DNA from 3 places in the Streptomyces sp. NPDC091387 genome. Region 2 is predicted to be linked to each of the others. Evidence: riboswitches for the same ligand, from Rfam matches in the RefSeq annotation. Region 2 holds a riboswitch; each other region holds the start of a gene.
What was found. A riboswitch is a leader RNA that binds a small molecule or an ion and turns the genes downstream of it on or off. The one in region 2 is predicted to bind cyclic di-AMP.

Region 1 (5,006 bases), on a different contig from region 2:
CTCGTAGGTGTCCCTGGAAACGAGGTTGTAGTGCGGCTGCAGGGCCACGTAGCGGGCCAGTCCCTCGCGCTCGGAGAAGTCCAGCGAGGCGCGGAGCCGCTCCGGGCCGATGTTGGAGACGGCGATCTCGCGGACCTTGCCGTCCTTCACCAGCTGGTCCAGGGCGGTGATGATCTCCTCGACCGGGACCGTCTCGTCGTCGAAGTGCGTGTAGTAGAGATCGATGTGGTCGGTACCGAGGCGGCGCAGCGACTCCTCGGCCGCGGCCTTGATGGTGGCGGGGGAGAGTCCCTTGTACGAGGGGTGGGCGCCGACCTTGGTGGCCACGACGATGTCGGAACGGTTGCCCCGCGACGCGAGCCACTTGCCGATGAGGGTCTCCGACTCGCCGCCCTCGTTACCGGGGACCCAGGAGGAGTACGTGTCGGCGGTGTCGATGAAGTTGCCGCCGGCCGCCGCGTACGCGTCGAGCACGGCGAAGGACTGCGCCTCGTCGGCGGTCCAGCCGAAGACGTTGCCGCCGAGGGCGAGCGGGAAGACCTGCAGGCTGGACGATCCGAGCTTGCGGAGAGAAGTCATGGAGGGAACAACCCGTTCCCCCGCCTCCGCTATTCCGTGCCGTGTACAGCTACGGCAGCGGACCGGCAGCCCTGACGTCGGGGGGGAGCGTCAGGACTGCCGGGGTTCAGTCCGCTCAGACCGTCAGGCCACGGGCGCGCAGCCAGCTCATCGGGTCGATCCCGCTGCCGTCCGGGGTGTGGACCTCGAGGTGGAGGTGCGGGCCGGTCACGTTGCCGGTCGCGCCGACGCGCCCGATGGTGTCCCCGGTGGTGACCTTCTGGCCGACGCCGACACCGATCGAGGACTGGTGGCAGAACCACAGCTCCGTACCGTCGTCGAGCTCCAGGACCGTGCGGTAGCCGTAAGCACCGGACCAGCCTGCCGACTTGACGGTGCCGGTGTGGATGGCCTTGATCGGGGTACCTGTCGGAGCGGCGAAGTCGAGGCCCGTGTGGTAGCCGGAGGACCACATCGAACCGGCCTCGCCGAAGGTCGAGGTGATCGTGTACGAGGAGGTGGGGATGGCGTAGCCGGCGGCGAGCTTGGCGAGCCGAGCTGCCTCCGCCTTCTTCTTGGCCTCCGCCTCCGCCTTCTTCTTCGCGGCGGCGACCTTGGCCTCCGCGGCGTCCTGCTGCTTCTTCGCCTCGGTGGCCGCCTTCTCCGCGGCGTCCTTCTCCTGGGCCGCCTTGGCCTCCGCGTCGGCGGAGTCCTGCTGCTGCTCGGCCTGCTGGAGGATGCGGGCGCGGAGCGCCTCGCCGGCGTCCGTCGTGCCCTGCTCGGCCTCTGTGGTGGTGATGCCGGCCGTCGTCAGCGGGGCGGAGGCGGTCTCGGCCCCGGCCTTCTCCGCCTCGGAGCCGCTGGAGAACAGTGCGCCGACGCCCGGCAGGGACTTGGCCTCGGGGAGCTTGTCCGAGATGGCGTCGGGAAGGGAGATGGAGACCGGCGGCTTGCTCTGTGCGGAGGCCATGCCGCCCGCGCCGACGGCCGCGATGACACCGACGCCGAGAACGGTGGAGCTACGGGCGAGACCGTTGCGCTGCTTGGCGACGCGGTGCTTGCCGCGTACGGGGCGGACGGACTCCTCCGTGGGGTTCCATTCCTCCCACGCCTTGCCGGACTCGGCCTCTTCGGCAGGGAAGACGTTGCCGAACTCGCTGCCCCGATCGGTTCCGTAAGCGGTTCCGTAGTCGGTCCCGTAAACGGTTCCGTGGTGGGTGCCGTAGACGGCACCGGGCCCGGTTCCGAAGTCGTTTCCGAGTTCGGGTGCGAACCGGGAGGGGGCTTCGGGGGCAGGCTTGTTGGACGCCACTGGGGCGCACTCCTTTCCTTCCTTCTCGCCTACCGGGTTAGCTGACGGGTTCGGAGCAGGAAGGTCTCCTACGGGTCCCTCCGTCTCTCGACGAGACAGAGATGCCCGATTCACCCCATGTAGGTGGTTCCCCGGTTCCCTTGCGGAATTCGGCGCTCGCGCACGGTGCCGCCTCTGACGGCGGCTGGGACAACCGCGCTGCGTTATCGAACGTTAATAGACACACGGGTCCGATTCCAAGCCGTTCCAACTGATCATTCCCGTCTTTGGCCTGGACTTTACGGGACACAACCGGGTGGAATCGGACGAGTTGATCGCCCCTCAATCGTTATCTGTTTTCTGACGTTGCGTCAAATGTTATGCGGAGGGGTTCCTTACGGTTACGCACGGTGGCATCGGCCGCGCCTCCTCCCCCACTTCCCCGCGCACTCTCCCCCGTCCTCCCCTCCGCCTTCACCCGGCACCGCCCCCCAGACCCACGATCTTCACGGTCGTGCGCCGCTCCGGCTGACCCTCGGTGGGGCGCACGACCGCGAGCAGCGCCATGTCGTCGGTCGTCACCCCACCGGTGTGCAGCCGTACGTCATCGGTCAGCGCCGACAGCAGTTCCTCGGGACCCGGGAAGATCCGCCCGCGCAGCCGCTCCGCGGGGTCGTAGAAGACCCCGGCGGCGTCCCGGGCCTCGGAGAGGCCGTCCGTGTACAGGAGGAGCGTCGCCCCGGCGGGCAGCTCCCACTCGTCGGAGCGGTCCGGCCACACGCCCAGGTCCATCCCCAGGGGCAGCGCGGGCAGCGTGGGCCGCAGCACCTCCAGCGCCCCGTCCGAGTGCAGCAGCAGCGGTTCGGGGTGGCCGCGGTTGACGATCCGCACCCGGGTCGCCCCCGGCGGGATCTCGGCCAGGACGGCGGTGATGAACCCCTCGACCGCGTCGAGGCCGCCCCTTCTGCTCGATTCCCGCGCCAGCGCACGCTCCAGCCGCTGAGCCACCCCCTCCAGCGACCGCTCCTGCTCGGCGGCCTCCCGGAACGCGCCGATGATCACCGCCACCGCCTCGACCGCGTCCAGCCCCTTGCCGCGCACGTCCCCGACCACCAGCCGCACCCCGTACGGGGTGTCCGTGACCGAGAACAGGTCGCCGCCGACGAACTCGTCCGCCTGCGCCGCCTCGTACCGCGCGGCCACGTACAGTCCGCCGATCCGGTCGGACGGCGTCGGCAGCACCGCGCGCATGGCGGTCTCCGCGATGACCCGCGCGGACGCCAGCTGCTCGTTGCTGCGCCGCACGACGCCGTTGATGAAGACCGCGAGCACGGAGACGGTGAAGACCGTGAGGAGCTCGATGGACGGCACGACCTGGAACAGGGAGCCGTGGTAGAGCCGCAGCGCCGCGATGGCCACCAGCGAGGCGGCTCCGACCCGGATGGTGCCCGCCAGCGAGAAGAACGGCGCGGCGATCAGCGGGGCCGCGGCGAAGAGCGGGACAGCCGTGAAGGCGGGCGGGGTGAAGAAGTCGAACACCAATGCGATGACGATCACCAGGCCGGGCAGCGCCCGGACGAGCCGGCGGTTCCGGACCTCGTCGGTGCGCCTCCCCCGCCGCTGCTCCCGCTTCCCCACCTGTGCTCTCCCGCCCGGTGCGCTCAGGGCCGCGGACGGTACCGCGCACCACCCCCAGACTTCCCGGACCACGGGCGGAGGTCTACTCCTCGACGGCCAGTGGGAGTAGGTGCGCGGCGCGGGTCGCACCGGCCGTGGGCCGATGGCCCGGCGAACATACACATGCACAAACGAACGAGACCCGGCACGCTGTGCGTGCCGGGTCTCGTTCTTCAGTAGCGGGGACAGGATTTGAACCTGCGACCTCTGGGTTATGAGCCCAGCGAGCTACCGAGCTGCTCCACCCCGCGTCGGTAAACACAACTCTACGGCATGTTCGACGCACTCGTGACCACCCCGCGCACGCTCCCCCTGCTCCCCGTCCGCCTCACCCGCGCCCTCCCCTCTCCCCGCCCCCTCGCTCCCCTCTCCCCGCCCGCGACCGTCCTCCCGACGGAACGCGCCAGGAACGCCAACGTGTCGAAATTGAGAAGGTGTTGCGAGGAACACGTGTTCTGCCGCAAGGTATCTGCTGCATCCCCCGGACCGGTGGGCTGCCCGTGCGAGCAGACCCGGGGCCGCGCGCTTCACCGTGCCCCGCGAACCGCTCCCGGTCTCTCATCGCAGCCTGTCTGGAGGGCCTCCGCCGATGACCGCACCGCTCACTCCCGCCCCCGTCCCCGTGTCCGCCCCCGCGGCCACTCCGGCCTCACCGCTGCGCGGTGCCGTCATCAGCGGCGTGATCGGTGGAGCGATCGGGGCGGTGATGAGTGCGGGAGTCAATTACGCGATCTTCGGAATGCCGGACAGCGAATCGGTCAACGCGGTCAACCACGCGGCATCCGGCCTGGTCAGCGGGTTCCTCGCGGGCTTCATAGGAATCCTCGCGCACCACCGGAAGGTCACGTCGGCCGCGCGTGCGGAGGCGGCGGCGAAGGCGGCCGCGCCCCCGGTCGCCGTACCGGAGCCGTAGCCCTAGCCGGAGTCGGAGCCGTACCCGGGACCGGGACCGTGTCATTCCGCGTCGGCGATCCGGGGCGTCCGGTCCCGGTCCGGGCCTTCTTCCTGGTCCTGGTCCCGGTTGCGCATGTCGCGGTCCGCGGTCGCGCCCGTGTCCGTGCCGCGCTGGAGCGACTGAAGGAGCGCCAGCCCCTGGCCGACGACGCCCGCCGCCATCTCGTTGACACCGTCGGTGCCGTTGAGCACGGTGAGGCTGGCTCCCGACATCCCGCGGGCGGCCGCGTCGGCCAGCGCCGGCAGGTTCTCCACGATGCGGTTGGCCGCGATGAGTTCCTGGTTGCCTTCCCGCAGCGAGACCGCGCGGGCCGTGTTGGGGTACGCCTGGGCGAGGGCCCGTTCGGCGTACGCGCTTCCGTCCGCCTCGAACTTCACCCGCCGGGCGAGGGGCGAAATGCGGTGGTATGAATTATTTCGTATTCACCCGTTCGACGCGGCTCCCTGGAGTGGACGATGGACGACTACCCGCTGCTCAACCTCTTCTGGACCATGCTCTGGTTCTTCCTCTGGATCATGTGGATGT
Region 2 (5,006 bases):
GCCGGCGCTCCTCCTCCAGCTCCTTGACCTGGCCCAGCGCCCGCATGTGCGGGAAGACGCCGTCCTCCATGCCGGTCAGGAAGACCACCGGGAATTCGAGGCCCTTCGCCGTGTGCAGCGTCATCAGCGTGACGACTCCGGAGCCGTCGGTGTCCTCGTCGGGGATCTGGTCGGAGTCCGCGACGAGCGCGACCCGCTCCAGGAACTCGGAGAGGGTGCCCGTGCCCTCCTCCTCGCCGCGGTCCTGCTCGAATTCGAGCGCGACGGCGGCGAGCTCCTGGAGGTTCTCGATCCGGGTCTCGTCCTGCGGGTCGGTCGAGGCCTGGAGCTCGGCGAGGTAGCCGGTCCGCTCCATGACCGCCTCCAGCACCACCGCGGGCCCCGCGCCCGACTCGACGATCGTGCGCAGCTCCTCCATCAGCGTGTTGAACCGCTTGACGGCGTTGGCGGAGCGCGCGGCCATGCCGTACGCCTCGTCGACGCGGCGCAGCGCCTGCGGGAAGGTGATCTTCTCGCGCAGGGACAGGGCGTCGATCATCGCCTCGGCCCGGTCGCCGATGCCGCGCTTGGGCACGTTCAGGATGCGGCGCAGCGGGACCGTGTCCTCGGGGTTGGAGAGGACCCGGAGGTAGGCCAGGACGTCCCGGACCTCCTTGCGCTCGTAGAAGCGCACACCGCCGACGACCTTGTACGGGAGGCCGACCCGGATGAAGATCTCCTCGAAGACACGGGACTGCGCGTTCGTCCGGTAGAAGATCGCGACGTCGCCTGCCTTGGCGTCGCCCGCGTCGGTCAGCCGGTCGATCTCGTCGGCGACGAACTGCGCCTCGTCGTGCTCGGTGTCCGCGACGTAGCCGGTGATCCGGGCGCCGGAGCCGGCGTTGGTCCAGAGGTTCTTCGGGCGGCGGCTCTCGTTGCGCTCGATGACGGCGTTGGCGGCGGACAGGATCGTCTGGGTGGAGCGGTAGTTCTGTTCCAGCAGGATCGTGGTCGCGTCCGGGTAGTCCTCCTCGAACTGGAGGATGTTGCGGATCGTGGCGCCGCGGAAGGCGTAGATCGACTGGTCCGCGTCACCGACGACGCACAGCTCGCCGGGGGCGTCGGCGGCACCGGCCGGGCCGACCAGTTCCCGTACGAGCGTGTACTGGGCGTGGTTGGTGTCCTGGTACTCGTCGACCAGGACGTGCCGGAACCGGCGGCGGTAGTGCTCCGCGACGTCGGGGAAGGCCTGGAGCAGGTGGACCGTCGTCATGATGATGTCGTCGAAGTCCAGCGCGTTGGCCTCGCGCAGCCGGGACTGGTACATCGCGTAGGCCTGGGCGAGCGTCTTCTCGAAACCGTCCGCGGCCTGGCCGGCGAAGGTCTCCTCGTCGATCAGCTCGTTCTTGAGGTTCGACACCTTCGCCGTGAACGACTTCGGCGGGAAGCGCTTCGGGTCGAGGTCGAGATCACGGCAGACCAGGGCCATCAGCCGCTTGGAGTCCGCGGCGTCGTAGATCGAGAACGAGGACGTGAAGCCGAGCTTCTTCGACTCGCGGCGCAGGATCCGGACGCACGCGCTGTGGAAGGTCATGACCCACATGGCGTTGGCGCGGGGGCCGACGAGCTGCTCGACGCGCTCCTTCATCTCGCCGGCGGCCTTGTTGGTGAAGGTGATCGCCAGGATCTGGCCGGGGTGCACCCCCCGCTCGGCGAGCAGGTGGGCGATGCGGTGGGTCAGCACCCGGGTCTTGCCCGAGCCGGCCCCGGCGACGATGAGCAGCGGGGATCCCGCGTGCACGACGGCGGCGCGCTGTTCGGTGTTCAGCCCGTCGAGCAGCGCGGCGGCGTCGATCACCGGGCGGTGGGCCCCGTCGCGGTAGTACGCGTCGCGGGGCGGCGGGGGCCCGTCGAACACGCCCCCGAAGAGGTCCTCCGGCACCGCTTCGGGTGCGGAGTCCTCGGGGGGCGGCGGGGGCCCTTCCTCCGTGTGCTGGAGGCCGGCCAGGAAACTGTCGTCAAAGAGGCTGCTCATCGCTGTCCGAGTCTAGGCGGCCCTACTGACACCCCGGGCTCACATGGCGAACCGCACACCTCCGCGCGGCCACCCTGAGCGATGCCGGACCCACGCTGCGTGGCCGGTTCCCGTGCCTGACCTGCCCGCACCGCGTCCACTTCGGCAAGGTCACGAAAATGTATCGGGCATTTCGAACATCAACCTTCACAGCGGCACCATGAATTGGCTAGCGTGCACGTTCGGGCGGCCCGTACCCCCAGAGGCGATCCACGCCGAGCGGACGTCCACGCCGAATCCGGGCTGCCCGTACGGAGTCCGGAACCGGGGACCCACACGCAGCACCGGGGTGAATCGGTCCGAAATGCCCCACCAGGACCGTAGGGCAGCCTTCCGTTCCGCCCGAACCCGACAGCTAACCCGGTAGGCGGTCCACGGAAGGAGATGCCGGCCTTGGCGTCGCATCGCAAACCGCGCCCCCGGGTGCGCAGCACCACCCCGGCCATCGGATTCACGACGGTCGCACTCGCCTCGGTGACCCTGCTGTCCACGCAGAGCGCGCTGGCGGCCCCGGCCCCGAAGCCCAGCATCGAGGACGTGCAGAAGAAGGTCGACGACCTCTACCGGCAGGCGGGTACCGCGACCCAGCACTACGACCAGGCGAAAGAGGCGTCCGCCAAGCAGCGCACCGAGGTGGACACGCTGCTGGACGACATCGCCCAGCGCGCCGACAAGCTGAACGACGCCCGCCGGACGCTCGGGAACTACGCCGCGGCCCAGTACCGCGACGGGGCGCTCGCGCCGACCGCCACCTTCTTCCTGGCGAACGACCCGCAGTCGTTCTTCGACCAGACCCACCTGATGAACCGGATGGCCACGAACCAGCAGCAGGCCGTCACGGACTTCCGTACGAAGCAGGCCGAGGCGTCCAGGAAGCGTGCCGAGGCGGTGACGAGCCTGGAGACGCTCACCACGTCCCAGACCCGGCTGCGCACCAGCAAGCAGAACGTCCAGGACAAGCTGGCCGAGGCCCGCACGCTGCTGTCGAAGCTGACCGCGGAGGAGAAGGCGCGCCTCGCCGAGCTGGAGCAGAAGAAGAAGGACGAGGCCAGGCGCAAGGCGGCGGAGCTGGCGACGAAGCAGGCCGCCGCGAAGGCGGAGGCCGACCGCAAGGCCAAGGAGGCCGGGGGCGGGACCGGCACGGGCACCGGGAGCGGCTCGGGCACCGGGACGGGTTCCGGCGGCTCGGACAGCAGCGCGACGACGAAGGCCGGGAAGGTCCTCGCGTTCGCCAGGGCCCAGATCGGCAAGCCGTACGTCTGGGGGGCGACCGGCCCGTCCTCGTACGACTGCTCGGGGCTCACCCAGGCGGCCTGGAGGGCGGCGGGCGTCAGCATTCCGCGGACCACCTGGGACCAGGTGAACGTCGGGACCCGGATCGCGACGGCGGATCTGCAGCCGGGGGACCTGGTCTTCTTCTACGACGACATCAGCCACGTCGGCATCTACAAGGGCGACGGCATGATGATCCACGCGCCGAAGCCGGGGGCGAACGTGCGCGAGGAATCGATCTACTACATGCCGATCTACGGGAGCGTGCGGCCCGGCTAGGGGCGTTGCGGTACGGCGGGTGGCCCCGCGGCGGCGGCCACCCGCCGGCCGTTGCCCGGCCGGTCGGCCCAGGCCGGGCCAGGTCGGGTCAGGTCCAGAGCGTGGCGATGAAGATGTTGACGACCGTCAGTCCGCCCACCGCCGCGAAGAGGCCCTTCTCGACCTTCTCCTCGTCCCGCTTGACGTAGACGAGCCCGAGGACGACGACCAGGATCAGCAGCTTGATGCCTATCTTGACGTTGTTCACGGGGTGGTCGTCGGCCTGGTCGAGCCCGACCAGGGCGATACCGGTGACCAGCATGGTCAGCGCGCCGTGCAGCATCCCCGGCACGAAGCGCGCCGTCCCCGCCCCCATCGCCTTCATCTGGGTGAGGAAGCCACCCAGCAGGGCGGCGATTCCGATGATGTGCAGGGCGACGAAGACATCGATGAGTACACGCATGGTTCCGCACCTTAGCCCTGGCCATATCAGCCTCCCGCGGCCAGGTGAGGCTTACTGGACGCTTGACTGATGAATGCACCAATTGCCTGACTCTGGTGCAATTTTTCCAGTCATCCAGCGACAACACTGGTCAAAATTCGGGCAATAGGCGTCATTACGACTCCTGCCCGTGCCCCGGGTTTAGCGTCCCTACCCAGGTGACCGGATCACCGCCGCTCCGCACCCGGACGGCACCGTCCGGTCGCCCCGCCGAGAGATCCGGCGGCGGGCCGCTCCCCCTGTTGGTGACCCGCCGCCGGACCGGGCGGGCCCGCCGGTAGGCCCCGACGGGCAGTCGACAGGAAGGACCCCCGCCCTCGTGGCCGCGCACCGGAAACCCAAGCAGCGCCCGTACAACGGCTCTGCTGCCCGCACCGCAGCGACCCTCGCCCTCGCCGGGGCCGCGACCGCTGCCGCGCTGCCGGGATCCGCGCACGCCGACCCGACGCCCACCCCCGCCCGGGTCAAGGCCGAGGTGGACCGGCTGTACCGGGAGGCGGAGGTCGCCACCGAGCAGTACAACGGCGCGAAGGTGAAGGCGGCCGCCGCCGCCGAGTCCATCGACACGATGCGCGACGAGGCCGCCCGCAAGACCGAGCGGCTCAACGCCTCGCGCGACGCGCTGGGCGCGTACGCGGCGGCGCAGTACCGTTCCGGCGGTCTCGACCCGTCCCTCCGGCTGGCGCTCTCCTCGGACCCCGACCAGTACCTGGAGCGCGCCTCCTACGTGGAACGGGCCGCGGCCGGCCGGGCCGACGAGGTGCGCACCGTGCAGCGCCAGGTCGCGGACGTGGCCCAGCTGCGGTCGGAGGCGGCGGGACAGCTGGCCGAGCTCACCGCCCGCCAGGCCGACCTGAAGAAGCACCGGGCGACGGTCCGCGCCAAGCTGTCAGAGGCCCGCACACTGCTGGCCCGCCTCTC
Region 3 (5,006 bases), on a different contig from region 2:
GGTACCGCAGTCGATGGCGGCCACGCGCGTCATGTCTTCAAGCCTCTCCGGCGATTGAGGAGCGGGGGTCCGGGGCGGAGCCCCCGAGGGGGAACCTCAGCTCTCGTCCCCACCCTGCACGCCGCACGGCGACACGCACGGCCCCTTGCGCCACCACTCCGGCAGCATCGCGATCGCCTCGTCCCCCAGCGGGTTCACTCCCGGCCCCGCGGCCAGCGAGTGCCCCACGAGCACGTGCAGGCACTTCACCCGGTCCGGCATGCCCCCCGCGCTCGGGAAACCCTCCAGCACCTCGATGGCGTCACGCCGCGCGATGTAGTCCTCGTGCGCGGCCCGGTACGCGGCCGCCAGCTCGGGGTCCGTACCGAGGCGCTCGGTCATCTCCCGCATGACCCCGTTCGCCTCCAGCGTGCCGATCGCGGACGCCGCACGCGGGCACGTCAGGTAGTACGTCGTCGGGAACGGCGTGCCGTCCTCCAGCCGGGGCTGCGTCTCGACCACGTCCGGGTTTCCGCACGGACAGCGGTGCGCGATGGCGCGCAGCCCGCGCGGCGGGCGCCCCAGCTGCTGCTGGAACGCGGCGATGTCCGCGTCGGTGGGCGCGGTGGACTCGGTCTGGGGAGGGGGCGTTTCCATGCCTGCCTAGGTTCTGATCGGGCTGCTCGAACTGCGGTTCCGCAGATGTACGGGGGAACGCGGGTCAGCCGCGGTCGGCGCTGTCGACGCCGTCCCACAGGTTGGAGTGCCACGGCCGGCCGGACTCGTCCGACTTTCCGTTGCGCTCCTTGACCGCGTCGGGATCGACCACCGTGTAGCCGGTCTCTCCCGGAAGAAGGTAGTGCAGGTGCTCGCGGGCCAGCCGCTTGACGTAGGCGTCGTCCTGGAGGCGCGACTTCTCGTCGCGCAGCTCCTCGGTGCGTGCCTCGGCCTCCTGCGCGAGCCGCTGCTGGTCGGCGATCTCGTCGCGCTGCGACACGTACTGCCGCATCGGGTACGCGAGGGCGACGACCAGGGAGCAGACGACCAGCGCCAGGAAGGCCGCCCGGCCGGTGAGCCGGGAGCGGTGCGCCTGGCGGCGGTTCTGGGACCTGTAGACACGGGCTGCGGTCTGCTCTCCGAGCAGCCTCAGCCGGGTCGCGGTGGAGAACCGGTCCCGGTCCTTCGCGGCCATGTCTCCGCCTCCCCATTACGCACGTCCGTCCCCGCACACGGTACGGGACCGAGTGCGGGGACGGACGGAGGCCGGGGCGTCGGTCCCGGCCGGGCTTGTCAGCCCGTGCTGTCTTCGTCAGTTCGCGGAGCGAAACCGCGGGAACGCCGAGCGGCCCGCGTACACCGCGGCGTCGTCGAGGATCTCCTCGATGCGCAGCAGCTGGTTGTACTTGGCGACACGGTCCGAGCGGGCCGGGGCGCCGGTCTTGATCTGACCGCAGTTCACGGCGACCGCGAGGTCGGCGATGGTGACGTCCTCGGTCTCGCCGGAACGGTGCGACATCATGCACTTGAAGCCGCTGCGCTGGGCCAGCTCGACGGCGTCCAGGGTCTCGGTCAGCGAACCGATCTGGTTGACCTTGACGAGCAGGGCGTTGGCGGAGCCCTCCTCGATGCCACGGGCCAGGCGCTCCGGGTTGGTGACGAAGAGGTCGTCGCCGACGATCTGCACCTTGGCGCCGAGCTTGTCGGTGATGACCTTCCAGCCGGCCCAGTCGTCCTCGTACAGCGGGTCCTCGATGGAGACCAGCGGGTACGCGGCGACGAGCTCCTCGTAGTACTCGGTCATCTCGGCGGCCGAGCGGGACTTGCCCTCGAACTCGTACTTGCCGTCCTTGTAGAACTCGGACGCGGCGACGTCGAGCGCGAGCGCGATGTCCTTGCCGGGGGCGTAGCCGGCTTCCTTGATGGCCTCGAGGATGAGGTCGAGCGCGGCGCGGTTGGACTCCAGGTTCGGCGCGAAGCCGCCCTCGTCACCGAGACCGGTGGACAGGCCCTTGGTCTTCAGGACCTTCTTCAGCGTGTGGTAGACCTCGGCGCCCCAGCGCAGGGCCTCGGAGAAGGACTCCGCGCCGATCGGGGCGATCATGAACTCCTGGATGTCCACGTTGGAGTCGGCGTGCGACCCACCGTTGAGGATGTTCATCATCGGGACGGGCAGCAGGTGCGCGTTCGGGCCACCGAGGTAGCGGAACAGCGGCAGGTCCGAGGCCTCGGACGCGGCGTGCGCGACGGCGAGCGAGACGCCGAGGATGGCGTTGGCGCCGAGCGAGCCCTTGTTCTCGGTGGCGTCCAGGTCGAACATGGCCTGGTCGATCAGCCGCTGCTCGGTCGCGTCGTAGCCGACGAGCTCCGGGCCGATCTGCTCGATCACGGCGAGGACCGCCTTCTCGACGCCCTTCCCGTGGTAGCGGTTGGGGTCACCGTCGCGAAGCTCAATGGCCTCGAACGCACCGGTGGAGGCTCCGGACGGAACAGCAGCACGACCGGTGCTGCCGTCGTCGAGGCCAACCTCGACCTCGACCGTGGGGTTGCCCCGGGAGTCGAGGATTTCCCGGGCTACGACGACGTCGATGGACGGCACGAGGCATCTCCTTCTGGGATATGACGCTGGTTGTGCAGGGTCACTTTGGCCTTGCGACAAGAGCCTAACCGGCGCGGCCGTCTCAGTCGGCCGCGCGCCCGTCCCCTGGGACGAAAAAGGACCCAAGAGCGGTCACAGCAGGGCAAACGGCCAGAAATTTACTGGCAAGTAACTACAACAGTTGAACAATCAACACGGGAAAGCGGTGAGCCCCGGCCCGGCCGCACGGGGGGAGGTGCGGCCGGGCCGGGGCGGTCAGCGAGGAGAGTGCTGAACTACTTCACCAGGTGGAGCTGCTGGCCCGGGAAGATCATGTCGGCGTCCGTGACGATGTCCTTGTTCAGCTTGAACAGCTGCTCCCAGCCGCCCTTGACGTTGTGGTCGGCCGCGATCTGGCTCAGCGAGTCGCCGGTGACGACCTTGTACTCGCCGTCGCCCTTCTTGACCTTCTCACCGGTCGGGGTGGTGACGGTCTTCTTCTGCTCCGCCTCGGGGGCGGTCGAGCGGTCCGAGCGGTTGGTGGCGGGGGCCTCGGTGCGCTCGGCCTTCTTCGGCTCGGCCTGCTGGGCCGGAGCCGACTCCTGCTTCGGAGCGGTCTCGGTCTTGGAGGCAGTGTCGACGCCCGGGTCGACACCGTCGTTGCTCAGGTTGCCGGCACCGGCGCAGGCCCAGGCACCCGGTCCCTGCATGGCGAGGAGCTTCTCGGCCACGGCGATCTGCTGGGACTTGCTGGCCAGGTCGGCGCGGGCCGCGTACTGCGTACCGCCGGCGGCGGCCCAGCTGGACTGCGAGAACTGCAGACCGCCGTAGTAGCCGTTGCCGGTGTTGATGGACCAGTTGCCGCCGGACTCGCACTGGGCGACCGCGTCCCACGTGGAGACGGAGGCCGCGGAGGCGCCGGTGGCACCCATCAGCGGCACGGCGATGGCGGCACCGGTCACACCGGCGAGCGTGGCGATACGGACGGCCCTGGACGGACGGCGGTGCTTGTTGCCCTTGCTGTTAAGCAGCATCGAGACTTCTCCTCACCGACGCCTACGAGGTGAGCTGTCGGGTTCGGGCCAAGTGAGTTGCCCGGTCGCACGTCCTAGCGCACGACTTAACCCCAAGCCGGTCCTGATGCGTCTCGCGACGATCCAGCCCGGCACTTACCTGGGTCCCCCGCTCCTGCCTACGGCGCTTTACGCGTCTGTTCCCTTCGACCGACGGCAGGATTCGGCGTGACGATCGACGGGGCCCGCGGTGCGAGCGGTTCTGACCGTAAACACACGCCACCCCCACATTCAAAGAAGGACATACCGGATAAACAGCCCTTACTTGCATCTGAAAAACATATATTTGCGCAGGTCGGAAGGGATGCGGAGGGAGCTCCCGGACAAGACGCGCCAGTTCACACGAAGAGACCCATGTCTCACTTAGTCAAAAGTGGGACATAGGCCTCTTAAGTACCCCAGATTTGAGGCGTTTTCAGCTGTTGATCAGACCGCTCGCGCGGCCGCCCTCATCCGGCCTTCACGCCGAGATCGAGGCTCTGGCCAGGCAGGATGAGGTCCGGATCGGAACCGACCGCCGCCTTGTTGGCCTCGTACAGCTCGGTCCAGCCGCCGGGCAGCTCCTGTGCGTCAGCGATCGCCCAGAGGTTGTCGCCCGGCCGGACGGTGTACGTACCGTCAGCAGCCGGTGCGCCCTTGCCCCGTGCGTCGGCCTCGCCGCGCGAGGCGTGCCGCCCCGCGTCCCGGTCACCGGTCCCCTCCGGGGCCGGCGCGCCGCGGTGCCTGCCGCCCGTCTCCCCGTCCCAGGAGGACCCGTCCGGGGCGTCCGAGGGGTCGCTCGCACGAGAGGAGCCGGATGCCGAGGGCGTGGCGGACGGGGAGGCCGGGGCGTCCGGCGTACGGTCCTTGTCGGCGGTGTCGGCGGTGGCGTCGTCCGACGGGGTCTTCGTCGCGCCCTCGGACGCGTCGTCCGCCGGGTCGGCGTTCTCTGACGGGTCGGCACTCGCGGCCGGGTCCGCGCTCTCCGACGGATCGGCGGACGGGGTGTCGCCCGGGTCGACGCCCGGCAGGGACCCGTCCGTGGCGAGGCCGGAGATGACGGCGCAGCTGGGCCACGCCTTGGGCCCCTTGTCGTCCAGGACCTTCTCCGCCACGGCGATCTGCTGCGAGCGGCTGGCGAGGTCCGCGCGCGGGGCGTAGGACTCGCCGCCGTAGGACTTCCAGACCTCCTGCGAGAACTGCAGGCCGCCGTAGTAGCCGTTGCTGAGGTCGGCACTCCACATGCCGCCGCTCTCGCACTCCGCGACCCGGTCCCAGGTCGAGGCGTCGGCGGCGTGCGCACCGGCCGCGCCGAGCAGCGGGATGGCAATGGCCGAGCCGGTCACGCCTGCGGCGACGATGATCGCGGGTGCCTGCCGAGGGCGACGGTGTCTGCCGTT

Region 1: it holds a riboswitch for cyclic di-AMP, as region 2 does, so the genes downstream of both, ACIQM0_RS36195 (M23 family metallopeptidase) here and ACIQM0_RS22290 (NlpC/P60 family protein) in region 2, are expected to answer to the same signal.
Region 3: it holds a riboswitch for cyclic di-AMP, as region 2 does, so the genes downstream of both, ACIQM0_RS25040 (transglycosylase family protein) here and ACIQM0_RS22290 (NlpC/P60 family protein) in region 2, are expected to answer to the same signal.

Annotation. Positions count from the first base shown of each region.
Region 1 covers NZ_JBIVTZ010000027.1:59,922-64,927, reverse strand. The annotation lists gene ACIQM0_RS36200 (aldo/keto reductase) at 1-579, opposite strand, end outside; gene ACIQM0_RS36195 (M23 family metallopeptidase) at 695-1,870, opposite strand; cyclic di-AMP (ydaO/yuaA leader) riboswitch at 1,882-2,035, opposite strand; gene ACIQM0_RS36190 (PP2C family protein-serine/threonine phosphatase) at 2,324-3,487, opposite strand; tRNA gene ACIQM0_RS36185 (tRNA-Met) at 3,704-3,777, opposite strand; gene ACIQM0_RS36180 (hypothetical protein) at 4,116-4,439, shown strand; gene ACIQM0_RS36175 (hypothetical protein) at 4,481-4,858, opposite strand; gene ACIQM0_RS36170 (SHOCT domain-containing protein) at 4,937-5,006, shown strand, end outside.
Region 2 covers NZ_JBIVTZ010000010.1:247,262-252,267, reverse strand. The annotation lists gene pcrA (DNA helicase PcrA) at 1-2,014, opposite strand, end outside; cyclic di-AMP (ydaO/yuaA leader) riboswitch at 2,274-2,439, shown strand; gene ACIQM0_RS22290 (NlpC/P60 family protein) at 2,438-3,604, shown strand; gene ACIQM0_RS22285 (hypothetical protein) at 3,693-4,046, opposite strand; gene ACIQM0_RS22280 (NlpC/P60 family protein) at 4,405-5,006, shown strand, end outside.
Region 3 covers NZ_JBIVTZ010000012.1:95,502-100,507, forward strand. The annotation lists gene ACIQM0_RS25020 (exopolyphosphatase) at 1-33, opposite strand, end outside; gene ACIQM0_RS25025 (DUF501 domain-containing protein) at 97-636, opposite strand; gene ACIQM0_RS25030 (septum formation initiator family protein) at 701-1,171, opposite strand; gene eno (phosphopyruvate hydratase) at 1,289-2,575, opposite strand; gene ACIQM0_RS25040 (transglycosylase family protein) at 2,851-3,588, opposite strand; cyclic di-AMP (ydaO/yuaA leader) riboswitch at 3,593-3,764, opposite strand; gene ACIQM0_RS25045 (transglycosylase family protein) at 4,077-5,006, opposite strand, start outside.